3 linked regions of the Myxococcus hansupus genome follow. The protein of the gene in region 1 interacts with the protein of each later gene in a pairwise test. Links are inferred from orthologs where the notes say so. Each region holds a gene or a part of one and is shown on either strand. Other genes may lie near its edges.

Region 1 (5,613 bases):
CAGGCCCTCGATGTCCATGGCCAGCCGGCTGGCGAAGTGGCGAATCTTCTCCACCAACTGCGCGGGGCACGAGGCGCCCGTGCAGCGGATGATGGCGCCGTCCTCGTCCTTGGTCGCCACCGCGTTGCAGACGGGGCAGTGCTTGGGGAACTCGAAGGGCGCGGAGTCCGCGGGGCGCTTGGAGAGCACCACGGACACGATTTCGGGAATCACGTCACCCGCGCGGCGCACGAAGACGGTGTCGCCCTTGCGCACGTCCTTGCGGCGCAGCTCGTCCTCGTTGTGCAGCGTGGCGCGCGCCACCGTGACGCCGCCCACCTTCACCGGCTTGAGGTGCGCCACCGGCGTCAGCGCGCCCGTGCGGCCCACCTGGATGCCAATGTCCTGCACCTCCGTGGACTCCTCCTCGGGCGGGAACTTGTAGGCCACCGCCCAGCGGGGGCTCTTGGAGACCTGGCCCAGGCGCTTGCGCTGGTCCTCGTCATCCACCTTCACCACCATGCCGTCCACTTCGAAAGGCAGCTCGTGGCGGCCCTTCAAGGAGGCGTCATAGGCGCCGCGCACGCCCTCCAGTCCCTCCGCGAGGCGGTACTGGTTGGTGGGCAGGCCCAGCGTCTTCAGGTACTCCAGCTTCTCGACGTGCGTCTTGAAGGCGGGCACGCCCTCGGTGGGGACGCACTCGTACAGGAAGACGGACAGGGGGCGGGTCGCCGTCTCCTTCGGGTCGAGCTGGCGCAGGCTGCCGGCGGCGGCGTTGCGCGGGTTGGCGAAGAGCGGCTCGCCTTCCTCCTCGCGCTTCTCGTTGAGCTTCTGGAAGTCCTTCTTGCGGATGAAGACCTCGCCGCGCACCTCGAGGACCTCCGGCACCTTCACGCCGTCCTGGGGGAACAGCGTCATGGGCAGGCTGCGGATGGTGCGCAGGTTGGTGGTGACGTCCTCGCCGGTGGTGCCGTCGCCGCGCGTGGCGCCCTGGACGAAGGCGCCCTTCTCATAGCGCAGGGCGATGGCGAGCCCGTCCAGCTTGGGTTCGCACACGTAGGTGATGGCGGGCTGGCCCACCAGCTTGCGGATGCGCTCGTCGAACTCGATGAGGCCCTGGTCCTCGAAGAGGTTGGCCAGGGAGAGCATGGGCGCCCGGTGCACCACCTCGCCGAACTCCTCGGCCGCGGCGCCGCCCACGCGCTGGGTGGGCGAGTCCGGCGTCTGGAGGTCCGGATGCTTCGCCTCCAGGTCCTGCAGCTCGCGCATCAGCTTGTCGTATTGCGCGTCGCTGACCTCGGGCGAGTCGAGGACGTAGTAACGGTAGTTGTGGTGCGCGAGCTCACGGTGGAGCTCACGGGCTCGGGCTGCGGCTTTCTGGAAGTCGTCCACGGTTCGCGGTCCTTACTCCAAAACACGTCGCGGCGGTGCGCGCCGCTGATGGCCGCCACTCTAGGGTTCCCGACTGACAAGGTTTCCTCGCCGCCCGTGCGTGAACCCGTCCCAGGGGGAAGCGGGACTCGGGGGCGGGGGGCTGTCGCTGGGAGTGACGATGCGCTCGCCGCGACCCAAGGGGTCCTCGGTCCGGGGTGGGAGGTGCCAGAAGGCCCGCACCGCCGCATGGAAATGGAGCGCACCCGGGCGCGTGTTGCTCAGCAGGAAGCGATGGCGCCGAGGGCCTCAAGATGCCTTGACAGGCCCAGAGGCCGTCAATAACGTCCCTCGCGGTTTCATGGCGCAGGCGTATCCGACGGCGCCGTCTCTTCTCCCAACCACAAGGCTCACGCCCGCGCAGTCCCGACCTGGGATTCCGGCGGGGCCGTCCTCCTGGAAGGTGCTTCCGAGGGCCGCGCGGACGTTTCCCCCCGCCATTCCACCCGTCCGAGTCCTCGGTCGCTTCGTTCCTCCCAAGCGTTACAGACATGCGTAAAGCCCGTACTTCGAGAGAGAAGGCTGCTGACACCGACGTCGCCGTGGAGGCGGACGCGGAGAAGCCTCGCCGCAAGCGTGCGGCGAAGACGGTGGAGCGGGAGGAGGCCGAGAAGCCCGCCCGTGCCCGCCGCAGCACCCGTCGCGACGAGGAAGTCAGCGCCGAGGCCGAGGAGGCCCCCGCCGAGCCGCCCCGTCCCGTCCTCACCCCCATCTCCCGCCCGGTCCGGGACGATGACCTCCAGGAGGCCCGCATCTCCGGTGAGGAGGAGCCGGCCGCCTCCCTGCCGCCTCCTCCCGAGGCCCCCGAGGCCCCGGCCATCACGGAAGTCACCCGCGACGGCGAGCCGATGCAGGTCATCAAGCTCAATGACCTGAAGCGGATGAAGATCACGGACCTGTCCAAGATGGCCCACGACGTGGGCGTCGAGGGCTACCAGGGTCTGAAGAAGCAGGACCTCATCTTCGCGCTGCTGGGCGGCATCGCCGACAAGCGCTTCGAGGTCCACGCGGAGGGCGTGCTGGAGCTGCTCAGCGACGGCTTCGGCTTCCTACGCAGCGCGGACAGCGACTACCAGCCCAGCCCGGACGACATCTACGTGTCCCCGTCGCAGGTGCGCCGCTTCAACCTGCGCCCGGGCGACACGGTGACGGGCCCCATCCGCCAGCCCCGCGAGGGCGAGCGCTTCTTCGCGCTCCAGAAGGTGGACAAGGTCAACTTCGCGGACCCGATGTCGGACGCGGCGCGCGAGCGCATCCTGTTCGACAACCTCACGCCGCTCTATCCGACGCGCAAGCTCAAGCTCGAGCACGAATCGTCGGAGATGACCACGCGCATCATCGACATGTTCTGCCCCATTGGCCTGGGCCAGCGCTGCCTCATCGTGGCGCCGCCCAAGGCCGGCAAGACGGTGCTGCTGCAGAACATCGCGCACGCCATCAGCCGCAACCACCCGGACGTCTACCTCATCGTGCTGCTCGTGGACGAGCGCCCGGAGGAAGTGACGGACATGGAGCGCAACGTGCGCGGCGAGGTGGTGTCCTCCACCTTCGACGAGCCCGCCACGCGCCACGTGCAGGTCGCGGAGATGGTCATCGACAAGGCCAAGCGCCTCGTCGAGCAGAAGTACGACGTCTGCATCCTGCTGGACTCCATCACCCGTCTGGCGCGCGCCTACAACACGGTGGTGCCCGCGTCCGGCAAGATTCTGTCCGGCGGCGTGGACGCCAACGCGCTCCACAAGCCCAAGCGCTTCTTCGGCGCCGCGCGCAACATCGAGGAGGGCGGCTCGCTGACCATCATCGGCACCGCGCTCATCGACACCGGCAGCCGCATGGACGAAGTCATCTTCGAGGAGTTCAAGGGCACGGGTAACTCCGAAATCGTCCTGGACCGGAAGCTGATGGAGAAGCGCATCTTCCCGACGCTGGACATCAACAAGTCCGGCACGCGCAAGGAAGAGCTGCTGCTGGGCCCGGGCGACCTGGTGCGCATCACCGCCCTGCGGCAGGTGCTCCACCCGTTCACGCCGATTGACGCGATGGAGTTCGTGCTCAAACACATGCGGCCCACCCCGTCGAATGCGGACTTCCTCGGGTCGATGAACCGGTAGAGATTGTCCGAGCAAGGAGTGTCCATTGCTCAGACACGGACGTTTCCGCCTGCTCACCCTCGTGATGGGGGTGACGCTGGGCGGCGGTGGAGTGGGATGTGACGGCCTGGGAGACTTGCCGCTGGGGGACATCCCCCCGACGCTGTCCGACCAGATTTGTTACACGGACGACGACTGTGTGGCCAACGCGTGCTGTGGGCTGGGAACGGCCGTCACGCACGCGGACGAAGGCCCGACGTGCGGCGGCCCCTGCAACAGCGGCTGCCCGGACGGCTCCATCGACTGTGGACGCTGCATCCCCACGTGCCGCGAGTCACGCTGCGCCGCGGCCTGCCAGTAGGGCTCAGGCGGCGGGCGGCTGACGTTCGCCGGGCAACGGGGCCGAGGTGGCCAGCGCCACGGCGGGCGCGGGCTGCGCCTTCAGCCGGGCGTAGTCGAAGCACGCCACCAGGACGGACGCCACGGGCACGGCGAAGAGCGCGCCCACCAGCCCGAAGAGCCGCTCCCCGGCGATGAGGGAGAAGGCGACGATGACGGGGTGCAGGTGCGCCGCCTGCCCCATGATTTTGGGGTTGAGGAAGTACGCCTCCAGCGCGTGGATGCCGATGATCCACGCCAGGATGGCCAGCCCCTTCTGGAACCCATCCGCCAGGGCGATGAGGACGATGGGCACCGAGCTGATGATGGTGCCGAAAATCGGGATGAGGCTGAAGAAGGTGGCGATGGTCGCCAGCAGGAAGGCGAACTTCACGCCGAACAGCAGCAGCCCCACGAACGTCAGCACGCCGTTGACGATGCAGATGGTGACCTGCCCGCGCACCACGCCGGACAGCGAGCGGTCGATGCGCTCCAGGAGCTGCCGCGCGTCGGTGGCGTACTCGGGCGGAATCAGCGTGCCGAAGTAGTGGCGGATGGCCTGCGCGTCGATGGAGAAGAACGCGGCCACCATCAACACGAAGAACAGCATGAACACGCCCGCGGCCACGCTGGTGACGATGCTGCGCGACACGTTGACGATGTCGCCCAGGTTCTCCTGCACCAGGATGGACACGCGCTTCACCGCGTCGCCCAGGAACTGCTCCAAGTCCAGCGCGAAGCCGAAGGTGCCGTTGCCGTTGCCTCCGTCCGCGCCCTCCAGCGCGCGGTTGGACAGCGCCACGGGGATGCCGCGCGTGCTGAGCCACGACTCCGCGCGCTGCGCGAGCTCCTGCACGTTTTCGGGCGTGAGGGTGTTGGCGAACGTCACCGCCTCCCGGCTGACGCGGGACATCTCGCGGTAGAGCTGCGGCACCAGCGCGACGAAGAAGAGGTACGCGCCCACGAAGAAGCCGGCGTAGATGAGCAGCAGCGCCGCCCAGCGCGGCACCGGCCGGCCGGCCACCTTCACCTGGGAGATGCGCCGCACCAGCGGCTGCACCAGGTACGCGATGAGCGCGGCCCCGGCGAAGGGCATCACCACCGAGCGGAAGGCGAGCAGCAACAGCAACATGCTCAGCCACAGGGCTCCCAGCAGGAGCAGGCGCTTGCGTTTATCGGCGAAGGTGATGGCGGTGTCCTGGGGCTGCTGCGACATGGCGTCTGGCTTACGGCAGTGCCATCCCGGTGACAAGGGCCGCCACGTGAGGAGGCCCACTCCAGGGGGGCGCGGGGCCACTCGGGCACGGATGGTGCCCGTTCAACATTTCATCGGGGCTCAGGCCTGGGGGAGCTGAAGGCCGCTCAGCTTGGACTGGAGCCGCTCCAGGCAGTCGCGCATGTGCTTGCGCTTGATGCGTCCCTCGGTGGCCTCGCCCAGGCCCAGCATCTGCTCGGTGAGCCAACGACTGAGAAGCAACAGGGCCAACCGGTCGGTCGGCGCCAGGCCCCGCTCCAGGTAGCGCTTGTTGCGCATGTAGTCGTCGTAGGCGTCCGTCTCGTGGGACAGCTCCCAGTGCGTCAACCGGAAGGCCTCGCGGTAGACGGCCGGAGACGGGCGGGCCTGGGGCTCGGTGAAGAGCGGCGCGAAGTGGCCTCCGGTGTCCAGGTCCAGCTCCTCGACGGGCGGCGGCCACTGCGACAAGTCCTTGTGCAGCAGCTTCGCCACCTCCTCCAG
Region 2 (5,458 bases), 5.8 Mb from region 1 along the record:
GGGTCACCCACCGCGCGACCCAGGCCCTCCTGGGAGATGTAGCCCAGCGAGTCCGCCGTCACGTACGTGGCGATCTCCTCCAGCGTGTGCGTGGCGGCGATGAGCTCCTGACGGCTCGGCGTGTCGATGCCGTAGTAGCAAGGCCACTTCGTGGGCGGCGAGGAGATGCGCAGGTGGACCTCCAGCGCTCCCGCGGCCTTGATCATCTTCACGATCTTGCGGCTCGTGGTGCCACGGACGATGGAGTCATCCACCACCACCACGCGCTTGCCCTTGAGCACCTGCCGCACCGCGGACAGCTTCAGCTTTACGCCGAAGTGGCGGATGGACTGCTGCGGCTCGATGAAGGTGCGGCCCACATAGTGGCTGCGGATGAGGCCCACGTCGTAGGGGATGCCGCTGGCCTGGGCGAAGCCGATGGCCGCGGGCACGCCCGAGTCCGGCACCGCGATGACCAGGTCCGCGTTGGGCGCGGGCTGCTCCTTCGCGAGCTGGCGGCCCAGCTCCTTGCGCACCTCGTACACGTTGCTGCCGAACAGCGTGGAGTCCGGCCGGGCGAAGTACACGTGCTCGAAGATGCAGCGCGCCTGCCGCGGAGGCTCCGCGAAGGGCTTGCTGGTGCGCATCAGCCCGTTCTCGATGACGAGCAGCTCGCCCGGCTCCAGCTCCCGGACGATTTCCGCCTCGATGAGGTCCAGCGCGGTGGACTCGCTGGCGAGCACGTACGCGCCTTCCTTCATCCGTCCCAGCACCAGCGGACGGATGCCGTGCGGGTCTCTCACCGCGACGAGCTTGTTCTCCGTGAGCACCAGCAGGCTGTAGGCGCCCGTCACCTTGCGCAGCGCCTCGACGATTTTCTGCTCGAAGGTCGGCTGCTTGGAGCGCGCCAGCAGGTGCAGGATGACTTCCGTGTCCGCGTCCGACTGGAAGATGGCGCCGTCGGCCTCGAGCTGTTGCTTCAGCTCGGCCGCGTTCACCAGGTTGCCGTTGTGCGCGATGGCGCATTGGCCGCCCGCGTACTGCACGAACAGCGGCTGGGCGTTCTTGAGCGCGCTGCCTCCCGCGGTGGAGTAGCGCACATGACCGATGGCCGCCTGCCCTGGCAGGCCGGCGATCACCGGTGCGTCGAAGATATCGGCGACGAGTCCCATCTGCCGGTGCGCACGCAGCGCCATGCCGTCAGAGGCAACGATGCCCGCGGACTCCTGCCCCCGGTGCTGGAGGGCGTGCAGTCCCAGGTACGTCAGGTTGGAGGCCTCGGCGTGCCCCACGATTCCGAAGATGCCGCACATGGCGCGCTGCCTTACTCCTTTCGAGCGGTGAGCGGAACAGGAACGCATGCCCCTCTGGTGGGTATTCCACCCGACGCCAGAGTCGTTTCATGTGGGCAGTCAGGCGTCCCAAAGGCCAGTCCCTGCGGGTAGTCTGGCCCGCGCATGGCTTCCTCGCGACTGGCACGCTGGCGTTCCTTGTTTCCCATGGTGTTACTCACCGCGGGCGTCGCATATGCCCTGGCGTCCTGGAATTGGTGCGGCTCCTGGGCTGAACGCGCGCCCGTGCTGGTGTCACGGGTTCAAGGCGAAGGCCCCCTGCGCGCGGGCGCGGCGAAGGTCGCGCTGGCGCCGCCGTTCCCCGTGGTGGTGGCGGGCTACTCGCCGCCCCGGCCCGAGGCGGGACAGGCTGACGTTCCGCTCCACGCACGCGCGGTGGTGCTGGAGGCCGGTGGGACGCGGGTGGGGGTGGTGTCGTTGGACCTGCTGCTGGTGCCGGATGTGCTCGTCACGCGCGTGCGCGAGCGGGTGAAGGCGTCGGGGCTGAGCGAGGTGCTCGTGCTCGCCACACACACGCACTCCTCGTTGGGGGGCTATGACCCTCGACTGGTGGCGCAGCTTTCGGGCACCGGGCGGTATCGCGAGGACGTGGTGGAGGCCATCACCGCCGCCGCGGGGGAGGCCCTGTCGCGTGCCGACGCCGCGCTGGCTCCGGTGTCGCTGGAGGTGGGCGAGGCCCGTGAGCCGGACTTCGTGGCTTCGCGCAGTGGCGGCGCGATTCCGGATGGGACGCTGACGCGCGCGGTGCTGCGGGGCGCGGAGTCGCCGGTGGCGGAGCTGCTGTTCTTCGCCGCACACCCGACGATGGTGCCGCGTCACCGGGCCTACGTGGATCCGGACTACCCGGGCCGGCTCAGCGCACTGCGCGAGGAGGCGGGCAGCGGCGTGACGCTGTTGCTGCAGGGCGCGGTGGGCAACGCGTCGGTGGCGTACTCGAAGGGGCTGGGGCTGGAGCGGGTGTCGGGCTTCGCGCGGGCCCTGGCGGAGCTGGCGGGCAACGCGCCGTTGTCGCCCGTGGGGGATTCGGTGCGGCTGGCGTTGGCGCGCGCGGATGCGGCGATGCCTCGGCCGGACGCGTCGCGGCTGGTGCCGTCACTGACGCGGGCGGCGGGAGACAACCTGCTGTGTGATTCCTCGCCCCGGCTGGCGGAGGTGGCGGCGCTGGTGCTGGGGCCGCTGAAGCTGGTGGCGGTGCCGGGCGAGCCCAGCGTGGCGGCGGGCGCGGAGCTGCTGCGGCGCACGGGCGCCACGGGCGTGCTCGGGCTGGCGGATGGTTACGTGGGCTACGTGGAGACGGCGGCGAACGTGGAGGGCGGCCTGGGAGAGTCCCGGCGTCAGTACTTCGGGCCCGCGCTGCTGGAGCGGCTGAGCGTGGCGGCCGAGCTCGTGGCGGGAGCGGCCGACTTCACGCGGTAGGGGGTCGGGCGCCGCGGGCTCGAGGGCTCCGCGGCGCGGCCGGACCGGGTGCTGGCCTAGAACTTCTCGAACTTGGAGTCCTTCTTGCGCTTCTTGAACAGGAGCGCGGTGCGGCCCAGGAGCTGCGCGAGCTCCGCCTGGGCGCCCTCGGCGATGCGCTGAGCACCCTCCTGGCGCGTCTCCGGGCCCTCGTTGATTTTCACCTTGATGAGCTCGTGGTCCTGCAGCGCCTGTTCGACGGCGGCGATGACACCTTCGGTGACGCCGGCCTGGCCGACGATGACCACCGGTTCCAGGTGGTGTCCTAGCGCGCGCAGATGGCGGCGTTGCTTCCCAGTGAGCGGCACGTTGCTTCTCTCCTTCATGGTTTCGGATGGGGCCTCCAGGGCCCCGGGGTGAGGGGGCGCACCCTACTTCTTCTGCGACGCCATGCGGATCTCCCGCTGCGCGTCGATGTGGTCCGGCTGGAGCTCCACGGTGCGCTTGAAGTGCTTGAGCGACCCGGGGGCATCACCGCTCAGCTTGGCGATGACCCCGAGGAAGTAGTGCGCGGGCGCGCAACGCTCGTTGCGGCGGATGGCGTTCTGGATTTCCCGGAAGGCTTCGGGCTGGGCGGCCTTCTTGTCCGCCGCCATGAAGAAGCGGGCGTAGCCCCGCCAGGCGTAGAACTCCGCTTCCTCCGGGTTCAGCTTGATGGCCTCGTCGAGCATCTTCACGGCGTCCGGGAACTTGCGCGCCTTCACCAGGATGCAGGACTTCTGGAACAGCTCCTCCGCCATGAGGATGCCGTTGATGTCCACGCCGTCGCCGCTGCCGCCGCTCTTGAGCTCTTCGATGTAGCTGGCGCGGCTCTTGTCGTCGGAGAGCGTGCGGTAGGCGTCGCCGACGTAGGCGAAGACCTCGGCCTTCAGCTTCTCCAACTCCGGCGGCGCGCCCTGCGGCAGCGTGTCCGGGTGGTACAGCTTGGCCAAGCGGAAGTAGGCGATCTTCACCGCGCTGGAGTTTGTCTGCTCCGTCAGCCCGAGCCGCTGGAAGTGGTTCTGCTGCTTCATCGCGGTGGTGAGCTGGCGCAGGGCGGGAATCTCGTCCGCGCCCGGGGCATTCGCGTGCGTGGCGGCGGTGGCGCCGGGCCCCGCGACGGGAGCGGTGGGGCGCTGTGGGGCGCCGGGGCCCGCGGTGGGGACGGTGGGGCGCTGCGTGGCGCCAGGGCCCGCGGTGGGGACGGGCCCGGCGGGACGCGCTCCTGGACCCGCGGTAGGGGCGGGACGTGGCGCGCCGGGGACGGGTGGCTGCGCTCCCGCTGCGCCGGGACCGGCGATGGGCTGGCCTCCCGCGACGTTGGGCGCGGTGCCGGCTGGGCGTGGGGCGCCCGCGGGGCCAGGGCTCGTGCTGTTCGCACCCGCCGGGCGCTGGGCGACCGCACCGGGACCGGCGATGGGCTGGCCTCCCGCGACGTTCGGTGCTGCTGGGCGCTGGGCGACCGCACCGGGACCGGCGATGGGCTGGCCTCCCGCGACGTTCGGTGCTGCCGGGCGCGCGGCGTGTCCACCCGCGACGTTGGGCGGTGCTCCCGTGATGGGCTGGCCCCCTGCGACGTGGGGCGGTGTTCCCGCGGGGCGAGGTGCTCCGGCGATGGGCTGACCTCCCGCGCCGCTGGGCGGTGTGCCTGCGACGGGTTGTCCACTCGCGACGTGGGGCGCTGCGCCAGCGGGGCGCGGTGCTCCCGCGATGGGCTGGCCTCCCGCGACGTTGGGCACGGTGCCTGCGAGGGGCTGTCCACCCGCGACGTTGGGCGCGGTGCCGGCGGGGTGTTGCGCACCGACTGCGCCCGCGGGGCGCTGCGCACCTGCGCCGTGCAGACCCTGGGCCCCAGCGGGCTGTGCACCGGTGGCCACGGCCTGTTGCTCCATGGCGATGTTGGGATTGGAGGCGGGCGGCGCACCAGCGGGGCGCTGCGCGGCGGCGACGTTGGGGCGTGGCGCGGCGCCAGCGGCCTGCTCGGCGGGAGGCGGTGTCCCTGGGCCGGTTCGGGCCTGCCCGGCGAACGACACCGCATCCAGCTCCCGGAGCAGGAAGGTGATCCGCAGCAGGTGGTCCGTGTCCTGCGCGAAGTCCGTCAGGAGCTGCGAGACCGAGCGCACGCCGTCGATGACCGTGAGCGCACGGACTTCATGCGGCGTGAGGCGCAGCTCGCTCGCGGCCACGACGCCGCCAGACTTCATGATGGGGAGCTGGAGCACCGGCGTCAGCCTGCGCTTGAGGTCCGCCGATGGAATGCGGCGCACCGTGTCGCTCAACACCGCCCACCGATTGCCCAGCGGCATCGCCTTGTTGGCAGGCAGGTCGCGCAGCTCGAAGGTGAAGGTGCCGACCTCGGCCTTGAGGCCCCGGCCGAGGATGCCTGCCGCGCGCTGCGCGAGGAACGTGAAGGCCGTGGCCGGCTGGAGCAGTCCCAAGCCGAAGAGCGCGGTGAGCAGGTCTCCGCCGAAGCGCTCCAGGGAGCCCCCTGCCTGCTGGAGCTGCTCGGGCGTGAGCAGCTTCGCCGCGACCAGGGATGACCCGAGCGCTTCTTCCGGATGCGTCGAGTCGACGAACTCGGGGTTGCCCTTGCGGAAGTGGATGTGGACGGCTCGGTCCGCCAACGTCAGCGAGAGCAGGCCCGTCTGCTCTCGCGCGGCGATGCGGCCGTAGAGGCGGATGGGGGAGCACTG
Region 3 (5,632 bases), 3.4 Mb from region 1 along the record:
TGATCTTCTTGGCGTCGTCCTTGTTGACGCCTTCCTTGACGTTCTTCGGAGCGCCCTCGACCAGGTCCTTGGCCTCCTTCAGGCCCAGGCCGGTGATCGCGCGGATCTCCTTGATGACGTTGATCTTGTTGGCGCCGGCGTTGGCCAGCACCACCGTGAACTCCGTCTTCTCCTCGACAGGAGCGGCGGCGGTCGTCGGGCCCGCGGCAACGGCCACGGCGGCGGCGGAGACGCCCCACTTGGTCTCGAGCTGCTTCACGAGCTCGGCCGCCTCGAGGACGGTCAGGGTGGAGAGCTGGTCAACAATCGCGTTCAGGTCAGCCATTGAAATGTGTCCTTCTGGTTTCGACTAACGGCCCACTCCCCTTTGGAGAGTTCCGGCCGGAGAGGTTGCGGTAGAAAAACTTCTCGAACAGATGAGGGAAAACTAACCCTGCGCCTTGTCCGCGTTGGCCTGGATGACCCGGGCGAGCTGCGAACCCGGAGCCGCGATGGTCCGAACCAGCTTGCTCGCGGGCTGGCTGATGACGCCCAGCAACTGCGCGCGAAGCTCGGGCAGACCCGGCAGCTTCGCCAGGGCCTTCACGCCGGCGACGTCGACCTTGCGGCCTTCGACGACGGCAGTGCGGATCTTGATCTTGTCCTCGATGTCCTTCGTGAACTCGACCAGGATCTTCGCGGGAGCCACGACATCGCCGTAGCTGATGCACAGGGCCACGGGACCCGTGAAGTCATCAGCGATGACCGACACGGACGTGCCCTGCGCGGCACGGCGCGCCAGCGTGTTCTTGATGACCTTGTACTCGACGTTGCCCTCGCGGAACTTCTTGCGGAGCTTGGTCACCGTCTCCACGTCCACCTTGGTGAACTCGGCCACGACGGCGGAGGTCGTCCTCGAGAACTTCTCGTGGAGCTCCTTGATCATCTCTTCCTTCTCGCTCTTCAGCACTTTGACTCACCTCCTTACTGGGCCCGCCTTTTCAGGACGGGCGTGATGCCTGGGCCAAAGTGGCAGAGCGAGAGGAGCCTCGAGAGGCACCACACCGCACCTCCAGTCTCGGCAGGGCTGACCTTGCGGCCGTTTGAACCAGGGGTTGAAGGTGCCGTCCTCCCGGTTGCCCGGTTGCCAACGGAACGTGCGCCCTCTTCACCCCAGGTCCCTGCTGTCATGAACCAGGTGTCGGGACGACACGCCTCACGACGTGGCGCCCCAATTGCAAAAGCCGGGGGCCTATACCCCCGGCTTCAGCAAAGATCCAGAACTTTCGAACCTAAGACGTCAGACAGGTGACAGCCCTGACCTCAATGCCAGGGCCGGCCTCCCCGTCCGCACGGCGGGTGATTAGCCGTGACGCGCCTTGATCTCCGTGGTGTCGATCTTGATGCCAGGACCCATGGAGGAGGAGATGGCGATGCCCTGGAGGTAGACGCCCTTCGCCGCGGACGGCTTGAGCTTCATCACCAGGTCGACCAGCGCGTTGAAGTTCGCCTCGAGCTTCTCGACCTCGAAGGAGGACTTGCCCAGCTTCGCGTGGACGATACCGGCCTTCTCGGCGCGGAAGTCGACCTTACCGCCCTTGGCGTCGCGGATGGCCTTCGCGACGTCCATGGTCACCGTGCCGACCTTCGGGTTCGGCATCAGGCCGCGGGGACCGAGCACCTTACCGAGGCGACCGACGACACCCATCATGTCCGGGGTCGCGATGACGGTGTCGAAGTCGAGGAAGCCTTCCTCGATGCGCTTCTGCAGGTCCTCGGCGCCAACCACGTCCGCGCCGGCGTTGGTCGCGTCGGTGGCCTTCTCACCCTTGGCGAACACGGCCACGCGCACGGTGGCACCCGTGCCGTGCGGGAGCACCACGGCGCCACGGACCATCTGGTCCGCGTGCTTCGGGTCCACGCCCAGGTTGATGGAGACGTCGACCGTCTGGTCGTACTTGGTGGCGCGAGCCTCCACCGTCTTCTTCAGGAGCTGAAAGCCCTCGCCGATCGTGTAGCGCTTGTCGCGGTCCACCAGAGCAACGGCCGCACGAAACTTCTTCCCAGTCTTAGCCATGACAGAAATCCTTGTCGTGAGTGGGTGCGCGGCGGCTTAGCCGACGACGTCGATGCCCATGGAGCGCGCGGTGCCGGCAATGGTGTTCATGCAGGCTTCGATCGACGCAGCGGTGGTGTCCTGGATCTTCTTCTTCGCGATTTCCTCGAGCTGAGCGCGGGTGATCTGCCCGACCTTCTCCTTGCCCGGCTTCTTCGCGCCAGAACCCTTCTTCTTCTCGGTGTGCAGACCGGCGGCCTTCTTGATGAGGACGGCGGCGGGCGGGGTCTTCAGGATGAAGGTGAAGGAGCGGTCCGCATACACGGTGATGACCACCGGGATGATGAGCGCTTCCTTGGCTTCAGCCTGCGTCTTCGCGTTGAACTGCTTGCAGAACTCCATGATGTTCACGCCCTGCTGACCGAGCGCGGGGCCGATCGGCGGAGCGGGGTTCGCCTTGCCGGCGGGAATCTGCAGCTTGACCTGACCTGTGATCTTCTTCATCGAACGACAACTGCCTTTCGAGTGGGTGGTGCGAGCGGGCTACCAGACGGGGAAGCCCTCCCACCCATGAGTCCGGCCCCCACAAGGAGGCCGGAAATGCGAACGCCGCGCACCCCCATACAGGGGTGCACGGCGTGGCATCAACTGCTAGCCGGTGGTCTTCTCCACCTGCATGAAGTCCAGCTCCACGGGGGTGGCACGGCCAAAGATGCTCACGAGCACCTTCACCCTGCCCTTCTCCGCGTTCACCTCTTCCACGGTGCCGTTGAAGTTCGCGAACGGACCGTCGATGACACGCACGGTGTCGCCGTCGTCGAACTGCACCTTGGGCTTCGGCTTGAGCGTGCCTTCGGAAATCTGTGAGGTCAGCCGGGCCACCTCCTGGTCGGAGATGGGGAGCGGATTCTGGTTCTGCGCCGTCCCCGGGAAACCGGTGATCTTCGGCGTGTTCTTCACCAGGTGAAGCGTCCGGTCGTTCAGCTCCATCTGCACGAAGATGTAGCCGGGGAAGAACTTCCGGCGAGACGTCTTCTTCTCGCCCTTCACCATTTCGACGACCTGCTCCATGGGGATCAGGATCTCACCGAATTGGTCCTGAAGGCCCTCGAGACGGACCTTCTCTTCCAGGCTCTTCTTCGCCTGGTTCTCGAAGTTCGAGTAGGTGTGGACCACGTACCATTTCATCGCCATTACAGCTTCCCCCACACGGCCGGCAGCCACTCCACCATCAGGTTGTAGGCGGCGGTGTCGATGCAGAAGAGGATGACGGCGGCGACCAGCGAGGCCACGACGACGGCCATGGTCGACGCCTTGGTCTCCGACCAGGTCGGCCAGGTGACCTTCATCAACTCCGAAGCCACATCGATGGACAGCGCGTGGGTGCGCGGGTGGAAGTACGCGCCCACCGCCAGCCCCACGGCCAGTGCGTAGCTCACCAGCGTGGACACCTTCCAGTCCAGGCCCTCAAGAAGGACCGGGTCGCTCCAACCGAAACGGCCCCACAGCAGCCCGAGCAGACGCTCCAGGAAGAGGGCCAGGACGATGCCGGCGAGAAGGTAGAAGATGACCACGAGCCGCTTCGGATCCATCGCCGAGCGGTTAGCCTGCTGGCTGGCCTCTGATGCCGTCGCCATGGTGCCTCACGAGGTACTGCGGATGCGAATTCGCGGGACTGCGGAAACACAGGAACCCCCGGCACCTCCTGGTACCGGGGGCCCCGCGACTACTGAGAGTTGGCAGGCCAGGAGGGATTCGAACCCCCAACACGCGGATTTGGAGACCGCTGCTCTACCGTTGGAGCTACTGGCCTAAAACCTTCTCTGAACTACCGACCTAGACCTTGCCTTCTTTGTGGTCCTGGTGCTTGCGGCAACGAGGGCAGAACTTGCTCAGCTCGAGCTTGTCCTGGCTCTTCCGCTTGTTCTTCGTGGTCGTGTAGTTCCGCTCTTTGCAAATAGTGCACTCGAGCGAAATGATGGAACGATTGCCCTTCGGCATGACCTACCTCACCAGATACGAGAAGGGAAGGCTACTACAACGCAGCCCTCCCCTCGAAGAAATCGGGACAGTGTGCCCGGCGGCCTTGCGGCCAGCCCGACACTACTCGACGACTTCCGCCACGACGCCGGCGCCCACCGTGCGGCCACCCTCGCGAACCGCGAAGCGCAGCTCCTTCTCCATCGCCACCGGGGTGATGAGCTCCACCTCGATCGCGATGTTGTCGCCCGGCATCACCATCTCGACGTTGTCCGGCAGCTTCACCGAGCCCGTCACGTCCGTGGTGCGGAAGTAGAACTGCGGACGGTAACCCTTGAAGAACGGGGTGTGGCGGCCGCCCTCTTCCTTCGACAGCACGTAGATCTGCGCCTTGAACTTGGTGTGCGGGGTGATGCTGCCCGGCTTCGCCAGCACCTGGCCGCGCTCCATGTCCTCACGCTTCAGACCACGCACCAGCGCGCCGATGTTGTCGCCCGCCATGCCCTGGTCCAGCAGCTTGCGGAACATCTCCACGCCCGTGACGACCGTCTTCTGCGTCGGACGCAGACCGACGACTTCCACTTCCTCGCCGACCTTGATGATTCCGCGCTCCACGCGGCCCGTGGCCACCGTGCCGCGGCCGGAGATGGAGAACACGTCTTCCACCGGCATCAGGAAGGGCTTGTCCGTGGCGCGCGCGGGCGTCGGGATGTAGCTGTCCACCGCCTCCATCAGCTTCAGGATGGCCGGCTCGCCGATGTCGCTGGTGTCACCCTCGAGCGCCTTGAGCGCCGAGCCGGGGACGATGGGGATGTCGTCGCCAGGGAACTCGTACTTCTTCAGCAGGTCCCGGACTTCCATCTCCACGAGCTCGCGCAGCTCGGGGTCGTCCAGCATGTCCACCTTGTTCAGGAAGACCACGATGTACGGAACGCCGACCTGGCGCGCCAGCAGGATGTGCTCGCGCGTCTGCGGCATCGGGCCGTCCGCCGCCGAGACCACCAGGATGGCGCCGTCCATCTGCGCCGCGCCCGTGATCATGTTCTTCACGTAGTCGGCGTGACCCGGGCAGTCGACGTGGGCGTAGTGCCGGTTCGACGTCTGGTACTCCACGTGCGCGGTGGAGATGGTGATACCGCGCTCACGCTCCTCCGGCGCCTTGTCGATCTGATCGTACGCCAGGAAGGTGGCGCCGCCCGTCTTCGCCAGCACCTTGGTGATGGCGGCCGTCAGCGACGTCTTGCCGTGGTCCACGTGTCCGATCGTGCCGATGTTCACGTGGGGCTTGTTACGCTCGAACTTCTCCTTGGCCATGACACTCCTCAAAAAATAAATGGAGCCCTGAACCAGGATTGAACTGGTGACCTCATCCTTACCAAGGATGCGCTCTGCCAACTGAGCTATCAGGGCTTGGCGATGCTGTGACTACAACATTTGGAGCGGGAAATGGGATTCGAACCCACGACATTCAGCTTGGAAGGCTGACGCTCTACCAACTGAGCTATTCCCGCAATTGCCGAGTGGAGGGAGATGGATTCGAACCATCGAAGGCGTAGAGCCGGCAGATTTACAGTCTGCTCCCTTTGGCCGCTTGGGTATCCCTCCGGATATTCACTT

What was found. The genes of interacting proteins can lie anywhere in the genome.
Region 2: the proteins of rho (region 1) and yhbY interact in binary tests that used the Escherichia coli proteins (3 or more experiments, as listed by UniProt). The link is inferred for Myxococcus hansupus from one-to-one orthologs.
Region 3: the proteins of rho (region 1) and nusG interact in binary tests that used the Escherichia coli proteins (3 or more experiments, as listed by UniProt). The link is inferred for Myxococcus hansupus from one-to-one orthologs.

The regions. Positions count from the first base shown.
Region 1 is NZ_CP012109.1:1,491,502-1,497,114, forward strand. Bases 1,261-4,211 are described here. They hold rho (transcription termination factor Rho), read left to right. Parts: upstream 1,261-1,901; coding sequence 1,902-3,521; downstream 3,522-4,211. Other genes in these bases: ligA (NAD-dependent DNA ligase LigA), read right to left, coding at 1,261-1,371; A176_RS06220 (hypothetical protein), read left to right, coding at 3,547-3,861; A176_RS06225 (AI-2E family transporter), read right to left, coding at 3,865-4,211. In the rest of the region: more of ligA, read right to left, coding at 1-1,260; more of A176_RS06225, read right to left, coding at 4,212-5,094; A176_RS06230 (hypothetical protein), read right to left, coding at 5,215-5,613. UniProt on the Escherichia coli protein: Facilitates transcription termination by a mechanism that involves Rho binding to the nascent RNA, activation of Rho's RNA-dependent ATPase activity, and release of the mRNA from the DNA template.
Region 2 is NZ_CP012109.1:7,274,795-7,280,252, reverse strand. The notes cover bases 1,459-4,254. They hold yhbY (ribosome assembly RNA-binding protein YhbY), read right to left. Parts: upstream 3,113-4,254; coding sequence 2,804-3,112; downstream 1,459-2,803. Other genes in these bases: A176_RS39430 (DnaJ domain-containing protein), read right to left, coding at 3,158-4,254; A176_RS28425 (neutral/alkaline non-lysosomal ceramidase N-terminal domain-containing protein), read left to right, coding at 1,459-2,747. In the rest of the region: purF (amidophosphoribosyltransferase), read right to left, coding at 1-1,292; more of A176_RS28425, read left to right, coding at 1,437-1,458; more of A176_RS39430, read right to left, coding at 4,255-5,458.
Region 3 is NZ_CP012109.1:4,936,420-4,942,051, forward strand. The notes cover bases 1,459-4,428. They hold nusG (transcription termination/antitermination protein NusG), read right to left. Parts: upstream 3,230-4,428; coding sequence 2,687-3,229; downstream 1,459-2,686. Other genes in these bases: rplA (50S ribosomal protein L1), read right to left, coding at 1,459-2,056; rplK (50S ribosomal protein L11), read right to left, coding at 2,093-2,539; secE (preprotein translocase subunit SecE), read right to left, coding at 3,229-3,672; rpmG (50S ribosomal protein L33), read right to left, coding at 3,872-4,036; tuf (elongation factor Tu), read right to left, coding at 4,139-4,428. Outside these bases: rplL (50S ribosomal protein L7/L12), read right to left, coding at 1-325; rplJ (50S ribosomal protein L10), read right to left, coding at 428-949; more of rplA, read right to left, coding at 1,343-1,458; more of tuf, read right to left, coding at 4,429-5,329. UniProt on the Escherichia coli protein: Part of the processive rRNA transcription and antitermination complex (rrnTAC). The complex forms an RNA-chaperone ring around the RNA exit tunnel of RNA polymerase (RNAP).